Kineococcus sp. NBC_00420: one gene and its partner. The protein of the gene in region 2 interacts with the protein of the main gene of each other region in a pairwise test. Links are inferred from orthologs where the notes say so. Each region holds a gene or a part of one and is shown on either strand. Other genes may lie near its edges.

What was found. The genes of interacting proteins can lie anywhere in the genome.
Region 1: the proteins of OG218_RS18420 (region 2) and rlmB interact in binary tests that used the Escherichia coli proteins (3 or more experiments, as listed by UniProt). The link is inferred for Kineococcus sp. NBC_00420 from one-to-one orthologs.

What each region holds. Positions count from the first base shown.
Region 1 is NZ_CP107930.1:1,730,790-1,735,333, forward strand. What follows is about bases 10-3,009. They hold rlmB (23S rRNA (guanosine(2251)-2'-O)-methyltransferase RlmB), read right to left. Parts: upstream 1,993-3,009; coding sequence 1,027-1,992; downstream 10-1,026. Other genes in these bases: OG218_RS08400 (NAD-dependent epimerase/dehydratase family protein), read left to right, coding at 10-284; OG218_RS08405 (MarR family winged helix-turn-helix transcriptional regulator), read right to left, coding at 331-831; cysS (cysteine--tRNA ligase), read right to left, coding at 1,992-3,009. In the rest of the region: more of OG218_RS08400, read left to right, coding at 1-9; more of cysS, read right to left, coding at 3,010-3,407; OG218_RS08420 (S-(hydroxymethyl)mycothiol dehydrogenase), read left to right, coding at 3,465-4,544. UniProt on the Escherichia coli protein: Specifically methylates the ribose of guanosine 2251 in 23S rRNA.
Region 2 is NZ_CP107930.1:3,724,573-3,730,637, reverse strand. Bases 1,920-4,910 are described here. They hold OG218_RS18420 (NAD(P)H-hydrate epimerase), read right to left. Parts: upstream 4,134-4,910; coding sequence 2,706-4,133; downstream 1,920-2,705. Other genes in these bases: glmS (glutamine--fructose-6-phosphate transaminase (isomerizing)), read right to left, coding at 4,554-4,910; OG218_RS18415 (holo-ACP synthase), read right to left, coding at 4,135-4,488; alr (alanine racemase), read right to left, coding at 1,920-2,681. In the rest of the region: tRNA (adenosine(37)-N6)-threonylcarbamoyltransferase complex ATPase subunit type 1 TsaE, read right to left, coding at 1-473; OG218_RS18430 (alpha/beta fold hydrolase), read right to left, coding at 490-1,515; more of alr, read right to left, coding at 1,512-1,919; more of glmS, read right to left, coding at 4,911-6,065. UniProt on the Escherichia coli protein: Bifunctional enzyme that catalyzes the epimerization of the S- and R-forms of NAD(P)HX and the dehydration of the S-form of NAD(P)HX at the expense of ADP, which is converted to AMP.

The DNA.
Region 1 (4,544 bases), 2.0 Mb from region 2 along the record:
ACGCGACGCTGCGCAAGTGGAACCTCTGGGGCTACATCGACGCCCGCGACGGCGCCCAGGCCGTGCGCCTGTCGTTGCAGCGCAAGGGTCCCGGCGTCGAGGTGTGCATCGTCGCGAACGCCGACACCGTCATGTCGCGCACGTCGGCGGAGTTGATGGCGGAGGTCTACCCGGGGGTCGAGGTCCGTCACGAGCTCGGTGACCACGAGACGCTGCTCTCGATCGACAAGGCCCGCCGGGTGCTCGGCTACGAACCCGAGCACTCCTGGCGCGACCACGTCTGACCCCGTCCGTGATCTTGCTGGGAGACCCAGCAAGATCACGGTTCGGTCAGGTCTGGCGGGCGAGAGCCGTCGCGGCGAACTTCGCGTCGGGGTCGAGGATGTCGAGCAGCTTTACCATCACCTCGTCGAGCGTGGCGAGGTCGCGCTCGTCGAGCGGGTCGAAGACCAGCTGACGGACCCGCTCGACGTGTCCGGGCGCGGCGGTGACGACCTTCTGGAAGCCGGCGTCGGTGAGGACGGCGACCTGACCGCGGCCGTCGTTGGGGCTCTTCTCGCGGCGGACCCAGCCGTCCTTCTCCAGCCGGCTCACCACGTGGGAGATCCGGGAGGGGCTCGCGTTGGAGCGGGCGCCGAGTTCGCTCATCCGCAGGCTGCGCCCCGGTTCCTCCGACAGCATCGCCAGCGTGAGGTAGGCCGTCTTGGTGAGGTCCGCGTCGCGTTGCAGCTGAGCGTCGAGGGCGGCGGGCAGTAGTTCCATGAGCGCGCTGAGCCGCAGCCACACCCGGCGTTCGTCGGTGGAGAGCCAGCGAGGCGTCTGCTCGGTCATCCGGCCATCGTAGCAGATAGTTTCATCTTCAACTAACTCAGACGATGAGGTCCCGGTCGTTCACGGCGGGATCTGACCCAGTGAACACCCCGGACGGACGAACCGCACGTCGTCCCGACGACCCGGCCGGGCCGACGGCGGTGTCCCGCAGCGCGGCTCCGGGGCGGAGAGTGTCCTCTCCACCCCGGAGGAGGATCAGCGGTGGCGCGCGACCTCGTAGAGGGCGATACCGGCGGCGACACCGGCGTTGAGCGACTCGAAGGCGCCGGCCATCGGGATGCTGACGACCTGGTCGCACTTCTCGCGCACGAGGCGCGACAACCCGGCGCCCTCGGCGCCGACGACGAGGACGATCGGGCCGTCGGCCAGCTTCAGCTGGGGCAGCAGGACGTCACCCTCGGCGTCGAGACCGACGACGAACAGACCGGCCTTCTGGTACTCCTCGATCGCGCGGACGAGGTTCGTCGCCCGCGCGACGGGGGTGCGGGCCGCGGCACCGGCCGACGTCTTCCACGCCGAGGCGGTCATGCCGGCCGCCCGACGTTCGGGGACGACGACACCGTGACCGCCGAACGCGGCGACGGAACGGACGACGGCCCCGAGGTTGCGGGGGTCGGTCACGCCGTCGAGCGCGACGATCAACGCGGGACGTCCCGAGTGCGAGGCCCGGTCCAGCAGGTCCATCGGGTGCTTGTAGTTGTACGGCGGGACCGTGGCCGCCACGCCCTGGTGGACGGCGTTCTCGGTGTGGCGGTCGAGTTCCTGACGCGACGCCTCGAGCAGGGGGATGCCCTTGTTCCCGGCGGTGGAGAGGATCTCCTTGATCCGCTCGTCCGACTCGACCCCGGACGCCACGTAGATGCCGGTGATCGGCAGTTCCGCGCGCAGCGCCTCGACGATGGAGTTGCGGCCCGCGATCCACTCCGTCTCGCCGGAGGGTTTGCGCCGCGTCGGCGGACGACCGCCGGGACGGGCGTTCGTCGTCGCCGCCCGGTGGGCCGCCTTGCCGGCCGCCTTCGCCGCCGGGTGGTAGGGACGCTCGGTCGCCTTCGGCGTCGGCCCCCTCCCCTCGAGGCTTCGGCGGTTCTTGCCCCCGGAGCCCCCGGTCGGACCCTTCTTGCCCTTGCTGACAGCGCCGCGACGCTGAGAGTTCCCTGCCACTAGTGCTCACCCTCCAGAACCCACCGAGCCCCGGTGGGGGTGTCCTCGATCACGATGCCCGCATCCTTCAGGGAATCGCGCACCGCGTCGGCGGTGGCGAAGTCCCGTGCGGCACGGGCGGTTGCCCGGTCGTCGAGCCGTGCGCGCACCAGCACGTCCAGTGCGGTGCGCGCGGTGTCCGTTCCGCCTGCCTGCGAGGCCCACGGTTCCGCGAACGGGTCCAGGCCCAGCACGTCCAGGCCGGCCCGGACCTGTTCGTAGGCGCTCCTCAGCGCCGCGTCGTCACCCGCCGCGAGGGCGGAGTTGCCCGCCCGCGCCGTGTCGTGCAGGACCGCGAGCGCCGCGGGGGTCGCCATGTCGTCGTCCATCGCCGCGGCGAACCCGGCGGAGACGTTCGCGACGGCGGTCCGGCCGAGGCGTTCGGCGGCCCGGCGCACGAAACCCTCCAGCCGCGAGTAGGCGGCCTCGGCCTCCACGAGGGAGTTCTCGGAGTACTCCAGGTGCGTGCGGTAGTGCCCGGCGACGAGGTAGTAGCGCAGCACGACCGCGCGGTGGGTCGCCAGCAGGTGCGGGACGCCGAGGACGTTGCCGAGCGACTTGCTCATCTTCTCGCCGGACATCGTGACGAAGTAGTTGTGCAGCCAGTAGTTCGCGAACCCGTCGCCGGCGGCACGCGACTGGGCCTGCTCGTTCTCGTGGTGCGGGAAGCGCAGGTCGAGGCCGCCGCCGTGGATGTCGAAGCGGGGGCCGAGGTAGCGCCCGGCCATGGCCGAGCACTCCAGGTGCCAGCCGGGCCGGCCCGGGCCCCACGGCGTCGGCCAGGACGCCGTCGCGGGTTCGCCGTCCTTGCGTCCCTTCCAGAGGGCGAAGTCGCGGGCGTCGCGCTTGCCGCGGGGGTCGGCGTCGCCGGCCGGTTCCATGTCGTCGAGCTTCTGGTGGGTGAGCTCGCCGTAGTGCGGCCAGGAGCGCACGTCGAAGTAGACGTCGCCCGAACCGTCGCCCGCGGCGTAGGCGTGACCACGCTCGATCAGGCGCCCGATCAGCTCGACCATCTCGGTGACGTGGCCGGTGGCGCGGGGCTCGACCGTGGCGGGCAGGACGCCGAGGGCGTCGTAGGCGGCGCCGAACTCGCGCTCGAAGCGGTACGCGTGGGCCCACCACTCCGTCCCCGCCTCGGCGGCCTTGGTGAGGATCTTGTCGTCGATGTCGGTGACGTTGCGGACCATCGTCACGGCGTAGCCGCTGCGGGTCAGCCACCGGCGCAGGACGTCGAAGGCGACCTGGGCGCGGACGTGGCCGAGGTGGGGTGACCCCTGCGGCGTCGCGCCGCAGACGTAGATGCCGACCTGCCCGGGGACGAGCGGCGCGAACTCGCGCACCGCGCCGGCGGCGCTGTCGTGCAGGTGGAGGGTCACGGACTCCAGGATACCGGGGCTCGCGCTGTCTCCGAGCCCGTCGTTAGTGTCCTTCCCATGGCTTGGACCGTTCCCGGAGTGATCTCGCGCGCCAAGGGCGCCCCCGTCGAGACCGTCAACATCGTGGTACCCGACCCGATCGCCGGTGAGGTCGTCGTCGACGTCGCGGCGTGCGGGGTCTGCCACACCGACCTGCATTACCGCGAGGGCGGGATCAACGACGACTACCCGTTCCTGCTAGGCCACGAGGCCGCCGGCACCGTCTCCGCGATCGGCGAGGGCGTCACGAACGTCACGATCGGCGACACCGTCGTCCTCAACTGGCGTGCGGTGTGCGGGCAGTGCCGCGCCTGCAAGCGGGGCCGGCCGCAGTACTGCTTCGCCACCCACAACGCGTCGCAGAAGATGACGCTGACCGACGGGACCCCGCTCTCCCCCGCGCTGGGCATCGGCGCCTTCACCCCCAAGACCCTCGTCGCGGCCGGTCAGGCCACCAAGGTCGACGCCGGGATCGATCCCGCCGTCGCGGGGCTGCTGGGCTGCGGGGTCATGGCCGGGATCGGCGCGGCGGTCAACACCGCCCCCGTCCAGCGCGGCGACACCGTCGCCGTCATCGGCTGCGGCGGGGTGGGGTGCGCGGCGATCGCGGGCGCCGTCCTGGCCGGGGCCCGTCGGGTCATCGCCGTCGACCTCGACGACAAGAAGCTCGGGTGGGCGCAGCAGCTCGGCGCGACGCACACCGTGAACTCGCGGGGGCTCTCCGAGGACGAGGTCGTCACGGCCGTGCAGGACCTCACCGACTCCTTCGGCGCGGACGTCGTCATCGACGCCGTGGGCCGCCCGGAGACGTGGCGGCAGGCGTTCTACGCCCGCGACCTCGCCGGCACCGTCGTGCTCGTCGGCGTCCCGACGCCGGAGATGCAGCTCGAGGTGCCGCTGCTGGACGTGTTCGGTCGCGGCGGGGCGCTGAAGTCGTCCTGGTACGGCGACTGCCTGCCCGAGCGGGACTTCCCGCAGCTGCTGGAGCTGCACGCGAACGGCCGGCTGCCGCTGGACGCGTTCGTGTCCGAGCGGATCGGGCTCGGCGACGTCGAGGAGGCCTTCGCGACCATGAAGTCCGGTGACGTGCTCCGCTCG
Region 2 (6,065 bases):
TCCACCCCGACCCAGCGGGCACCGACGGCCCGGACGCGGACCCGGCGCGGTTCGACGGGTTCCTCGCCCTCGACGCCGGGGACCCCTCCGTGCGGGCGGAGCAGGTCGATCTCGAGTCGGTCGCCGGTGAGCCCCTCGACGAGCCCGCGGCCCCACTCGACCACCGTGACGGCGTCCTGCGCGTCGGTGTCGAGATCGAGGTCGTCGACCTCGGCGAGCGAGCCGAGCCGGTAGGCGTCGACGTGGACGAGTTCCGGCCCGCCCACGAGGGAGGGGTGCACGCGGGCGATGACGAACGTCGGCGAGGTCACCGGACCGCGGACGCCGAGGGCGTCGGCGAGACCGCGGGTGAACGTCGTCTTCCCCGCGCCCAGGTCCCCGGAGAGCAGGACGAGGTCACCGGCCCGCAGGGCGCCGCCCACCCGGGCACCGAAGGCGACGGTGTCCTCCGGGGCGGCCAGGACGAGTTCCACGTCGCTCACCGCCGGCTCACCGTCGCCTCCGGCGGGTGCGGGGTGCGGGCACCGGGACGACGACCTCGTCGGCGGGCAGGCCCCGCCGGGTCCCGACGCGCTCCAGCAACCGTTCCAACCGGGCGGTGACCACGCTCGGGTGCTCGAGCATCAGCAGGTGCCCGGCCCCGCGGACCAGGACGTGCTCGGCGCCGGGGACGGCCTCGGCGATCTCCCGGCCGTGGGCCGCGGGGGTCATCAGGTCGCGTTCGGCGGCGAGCACCAGGACGGGACGACCGGCGAGGTTGGCGAGCGCCTCGCGTTCGTCGAGGGTGCCGAAGGCGGGCAGCAGGTCCGCGATGACGTCGACGGGGGTCCCGGCCATCATCCGGGCCGCGAGCCGCAGGAGTTCCGGGGTGACCGGTCCGGCGAAGTTCCAGTGCCGCACGAGACGTTGCTCGAGGTCCCCGCCGACGCGGCGGCTCCGTTCGAGCACGTCGGTCCGGCCCGCGGCGCGTTCCAGGGCCAGTTCGGCCCAGCGGACGAGGTGGTGGCCGAGCATCGGCAGTCCGTGGTCGACGGCGGCCATCCCGCCGGCGCTGGTGGCGACGAGGGCGACCCCCTCGAGGCGGTCCAGCAGGTCGGGGCGGCGGACGGTCAGCTCCATGACCGTCATCCCGCCGAGGGAGTGCCCGACGAGCACGACGGGCCCGTCCGGGGCGACCGCGTCGATGACCTGTCCGAGGTCGTCGGCGAGGCGGGCGATGGTGACCGGGCCGGCCGGGCCGCGGGCGGAGCGGCCGTGCCCGCGCAGTTCCGGCAGCACGAGGCGGTACCGCCCGCGCAGCGCCAGGCGCTGGAAGTGCCAGCTGTCCGCGGTCAGCGCGTAGCCGTGCTGGAACACGACGGTGGGCGCGTCCGGGCGGTCCGCGGGGTCGACCTCGACGTGCAGCCGGACCCCGTCGTCGGTCTCGACCTCGACGGGTTCGCCGGTCAGCGACTGGAGTTCCTCGCCGCGCACCGTGGGGCGGTGCCGGCGGGCGGGACGCAGCGCCGCCCTCACGCGGGCACCCCGGCGAGCCGGCCGGTGTAGCGGCGCGGGACGCGGGAGCCGATGCGGGTGACGATCTCCCAGGAGATCGTCCCGGCCGCCTGGGCCCAGTCGTCGGCGGTGGCCTCCCCGTCCAGGCCGGGACCGAAGACGATCGCGGGGTCACCGGGGGCGGCGACGTCGTCGCCGAGGTCGACGACGACCTGGTCCATGCAGACCCGGCCCGCGATCCGCCGCCGGGCGCCGGCCACGAGGACCTCCCCCGACCCGGCACCGTTCCAGGAGGCGTGCCGCGGGACGCCGTCGCCGTAGCCGAGCGGGACCAGCCCGAGGGTGGTGTCGGCCCCGGCGGTGTAGGTCAGGCCGTAGGAGACACCGGCCCCGCGGGGGACGCGGCGGACGTGGGCGAGGCGGGCGGCCAGCGTCATGGCGGGGACCAGCCCCAGCTCGGCCCCGGTGGCTCGTTCGGGAGCGGGCGAGAGCCCGTAGACGGCGAGTCCGACGCGGACGAGGTCGTAGCGCGACTCCGGGACGAACATCGCGGCGGCGGAGTTCGCGTGGTGGCGCAGGCCCGGGTCGACCCCGTGGTCGCGGGCGGTCTGCAGCGCCGCCTCGAAGGCCTCGAGCTGGGCGGGGACGGAGGGGTCACCGGGGACGTCGGCGCTGGCGAAGTGCGCCCAGGTCCCGCGGACCTGGACGGTCCCGTCCGCGACGTGCTTGGCCACGGCGTCCAGCAGCGCGGGCCACTCGGCCGGGGAGGCTCCCCCGCGCGACATCCCGGTGTCGACCTCGAGGTGCACCCGGGTCGTCGTCCCGGTCGTGCGGGCCGCCTCAACGACCATCTCCAGCGCCCACACCGCGGCCACCGAGAGGTCCACCCGGGCCCGCACGGCCGGGACGAGGTCCGTTCCGGGAGTGAGGATCCAGGCGAGGAGGTCGGCGTCGACGCCCGCCTCGCGCAGGGCCGTGGCCTCGTGCACGTGGGCCACCCCCAGCCACGTCGCCCCGCCCGCGAGCGCCGCCCGGGCGACGGGGACGAGCCCGTGGCCGTAGGCGTCGGCCTTCACGACGGCCATCACCTCGACGCGACCGACCTGCTCACGCACGACGGCGACGTTGTGCGCGATCGCGTCGAGGTCGACGACGGCCTCCGCGGGCACCCCGGGTCGTGGTTGCACGACTCGACGGTACCCGCCCACGGTTCACCAGCCAGGCAGGGAGGTGAGCGCCGCGGGGACGGCGTCGGCGACGTCGAGGGCGGCGAGCGGACCACCGGCCGAGGCGAGGGCGGCGGCCCGGCCGTGCAGCACCGCGACGTCCGCGGCGACCTGCGCGGGGTCCTCGTCGGGGCGACCCGCGAGGGCTGCGCCGAGGATCCCGGCGAGGACGTCACCGGCCCCGGCGGTGGCGAGCCAGGTCGGCGCGGACGCGGCGGTGAACACGCCGTGCGCGCCGACGACGGTGGTGACCGAGCCCTTGAGCAGGACCGTGGCCCCGGTGCGCTCGTGGACGCGGCGGGCGTGGGTCAGCGGGTCGGCCTCGACGTCGCGCCGCTCGGCCCCGAGCAGGCGGGCCAGTTCCCCGGCGTGGGGGGTGAGGACGTGCTGCGGGCCGAGGGTGTCGGGCAGGCCGCCGAGGGCGCCGGCGTCGACGACGGCGGGTTCGCCCGAGGCCAGCGCGTCGCGGATGCGGTCCTGCTGCTCCGGGTCGTCCGGGGAGACCCCGGGCCCCAGCACCCAGGCCTGGACCCGGCCCGGACCCGCGACGACCTCGGGACGCCGTTGCCGGACGAGTTCGGTGGGGTGGCGCGGACCGAGGTAGCGCACCATCCCGGCCCCGGCCCGGACGGCGGCCTCGACGGCGAGGACCGCGGCGCCGGTGTAGTCCGGCCCGCCCGCGACGACGCCGACGACGCCGCGGGAGTACTTGTCGTCGCCGGGGGCGGCGCGGCGCCAGCGGGCGGCGACGTCCTGCGGCTCGACCCGCCGGACCGCCGGTTCCGGGAGGTGGTGGGAGGTGCCGAGGTCGACGACGACGAGCCGGCCGCAGCGGGCCGCAGCCGGGGCCAGCAGGTGCGCGGGCTTCGCCGTGCCGAAGGTGACGGTGACGTCGGCGGCCATCAGCTCGCCGGTGAGCGCGCCGGTGTCGGCGTCGAGACCGGAGGGGACGTCGACGGCCACGACGACCGGTCCGTCGAGGGCGCTGAGCCCCTCGAAGTCCGGGCGCAGACCACCGTGACCGCCGATGCCGGCGATCCCGTCGAGGACCAGGTCCGCTGCGGCGCAGACGTCCTCGTCGCCCGCTCGCCACGGCCGGGTGCGCACGCCCGCCCGGCGGGCCGAGCGCAGCGAGTCGTCGTGGACGCGGTCGGAGGTCGTGAGCGCGGTGACCCCGACCCCACGAGCGGCGAGGCGGGCCGCGGCGTAGAGGGCGTCGCCGCCGTTGTCGCCGGAGCCCGCGAGGACGAGCACCGAGCGTCCGCTGACCCCGCCGGTCGCCTCGCGCAGGATCCGCGCGCACTCGACGTCGAGGGCCGCCGCGGCCCGCTGCATGAGCGCGCCCCCGGGGAGCCCGACCATCGTCGCCCGCTCGGCAGCGCGGACGTCGGCGACGCGGTGCGCGGCGATCACGTCAGCGGCTCTCGGCCACGACCATGGCCGTCGCGATCCCGGCGTCGTGGGAGAGCGAGAGGTGGAAGACCGACACTCCCGCCGCGTCGGCGATCTTCTTGGCGCTCCCGCGGACCATGATCTCCGGCCGGTGGCCGTCCTCGCGTTCGACGACGACGTCGCGCCACACGAGCCCGACGGGCGCGCCGAGCGACTTCGCCACGGCCTCCTTGGCCGCGAACCGCGCCGCGAGGGACTCCGCGGGCAGGTTCCGCTCGCCGTCGCCGAAGAGGCGTTCCAGCAGCAACGGTGTCCGTTCGACCTGACGTTTGAAGCGCGCGACGTCGACGACGTCGATGCCCACTCCGATGATCATTGGTTGATCCCCCTCCGCCGGGCGTCACCGTCCCACGAGGGCGGGTGACGCCCGACGGCGGGGGGTCACTCCACGGTGACGGACTTCGCGAGGTTGCGGGGCTGGTCGACGTCGAGGCCCTTGGCGGTCGCGAGCTCGCAGGCGAACACCTGCAGCGGCACCACGGCCAGCAGCGGGGACAGCAGCGTCGAGGTCTGCGGGATGCGGATCACGACGTCGGCGAAGGGTTCCACGGCGGTGTCGCCCTGTTCGGCGATGACCAGGGTGCGCGCGCCGCGGGCCCGGACCTCCTGGATGTTGGAGACGACCTTCGCGTGCAGGGAGTCCCGCCCGCGCGGGCTGGGCACGACGACGAACACGGGGGTCCCGGGTTCCACCAGCGCGATCGGCCCGTGCTTGAGCTCACCGGCCGCGAAACCCTCGGCGTGGATGTAGGCGAGTTCCTTGAGCTTCAGCGCCCCCTCCATCGCCACCGGGTAGCCGACGTGGCGGCCGAGGAAGAGCACCGAGCGGGTGTCGGCCATGTAGCGGGCGATCTCGCGGACCTGTTCCAGCCCGTCGAGGACCTGGCGGACCTGGGCCGGGATCTCTTGGAGTTCCGCGAGGACCTGGGCGATCTCGTCGGCGAACTTGTTGCCGCGCAACTGGGCCAGGTACAGGCCGAGCAGGTAGCAGGCGGTGATCTGGGCGAGGAACGCCTTCGTCGAAGCGACCGCGATCTCCGGTCCGGCGTGGGTGTAGAGCGCCGCGTCGGACTCGCGCGGGATCGTCGAGCCGTTGGTGTTGCAGATCGCCAGCACCTTCGCGCCCTGTTCGCGGGCGTGGCGGACGGCCATGATCGTGTCCATCGTCTCCCCCGACTGCGAGATCGCGACGACGAGGGTGCGCTCGGACACGACGGGGTCGCGGTAGCGGAACTCGTGGGCGAGTTCCACCTCCACGGGGATGCGGCACCAGTGCTCGATGGCGTACTTCGCGACCTGGCCGGCGTAGGCGGCCGTCCCGCAGGCGATGACGACGATCTTGTCGATGCTGCGCAGCTGCGCCTCGGAGATCTTCATCTCGTCCAGCTGCAGCCGGCCGTTCGCGTCGGTCCGCCCGAGCAGGGTGTCGGCGATGGCCTGCGGCTGGTCGTGGATCTCCTTGGCCATGAAGGACGGGAACCCGCCCTTCTCGGCGGCCGCCGCGTCCCAGTCGACGTGGAAGCGACGGCCCTGGCTGGGCGAGCCGTCGAAGCCGGTGACGACGACGTCGTCGGGGGTGATGGTGACGATCTGGTCCTGGCCCAGCTCCAGCGCCTCGCGGGTGTGGGCGATGAACGCCGCGACGTCGGAGCCGAGGTAGTTCGCGTGCTCACCGAGCCCCACCACCAGCGGGGAGTTGCGGCGGGCGCCGACGATCGTGCCGGGTTCGTCGGCGTGCACCGCGAGCAGCGTGAACGCGCCCTCGAGGCGGGCGCAGACGGCCCGCATGGCGGCGGTCAGGTCCCCCGCGGCGTCCGCGTCGTAGGCCCGGGCGAGCAGGTGCGCGACGACCTCGGTGTCGGTCTCGCTGGTGAACTCGACACCGGCCCCGAG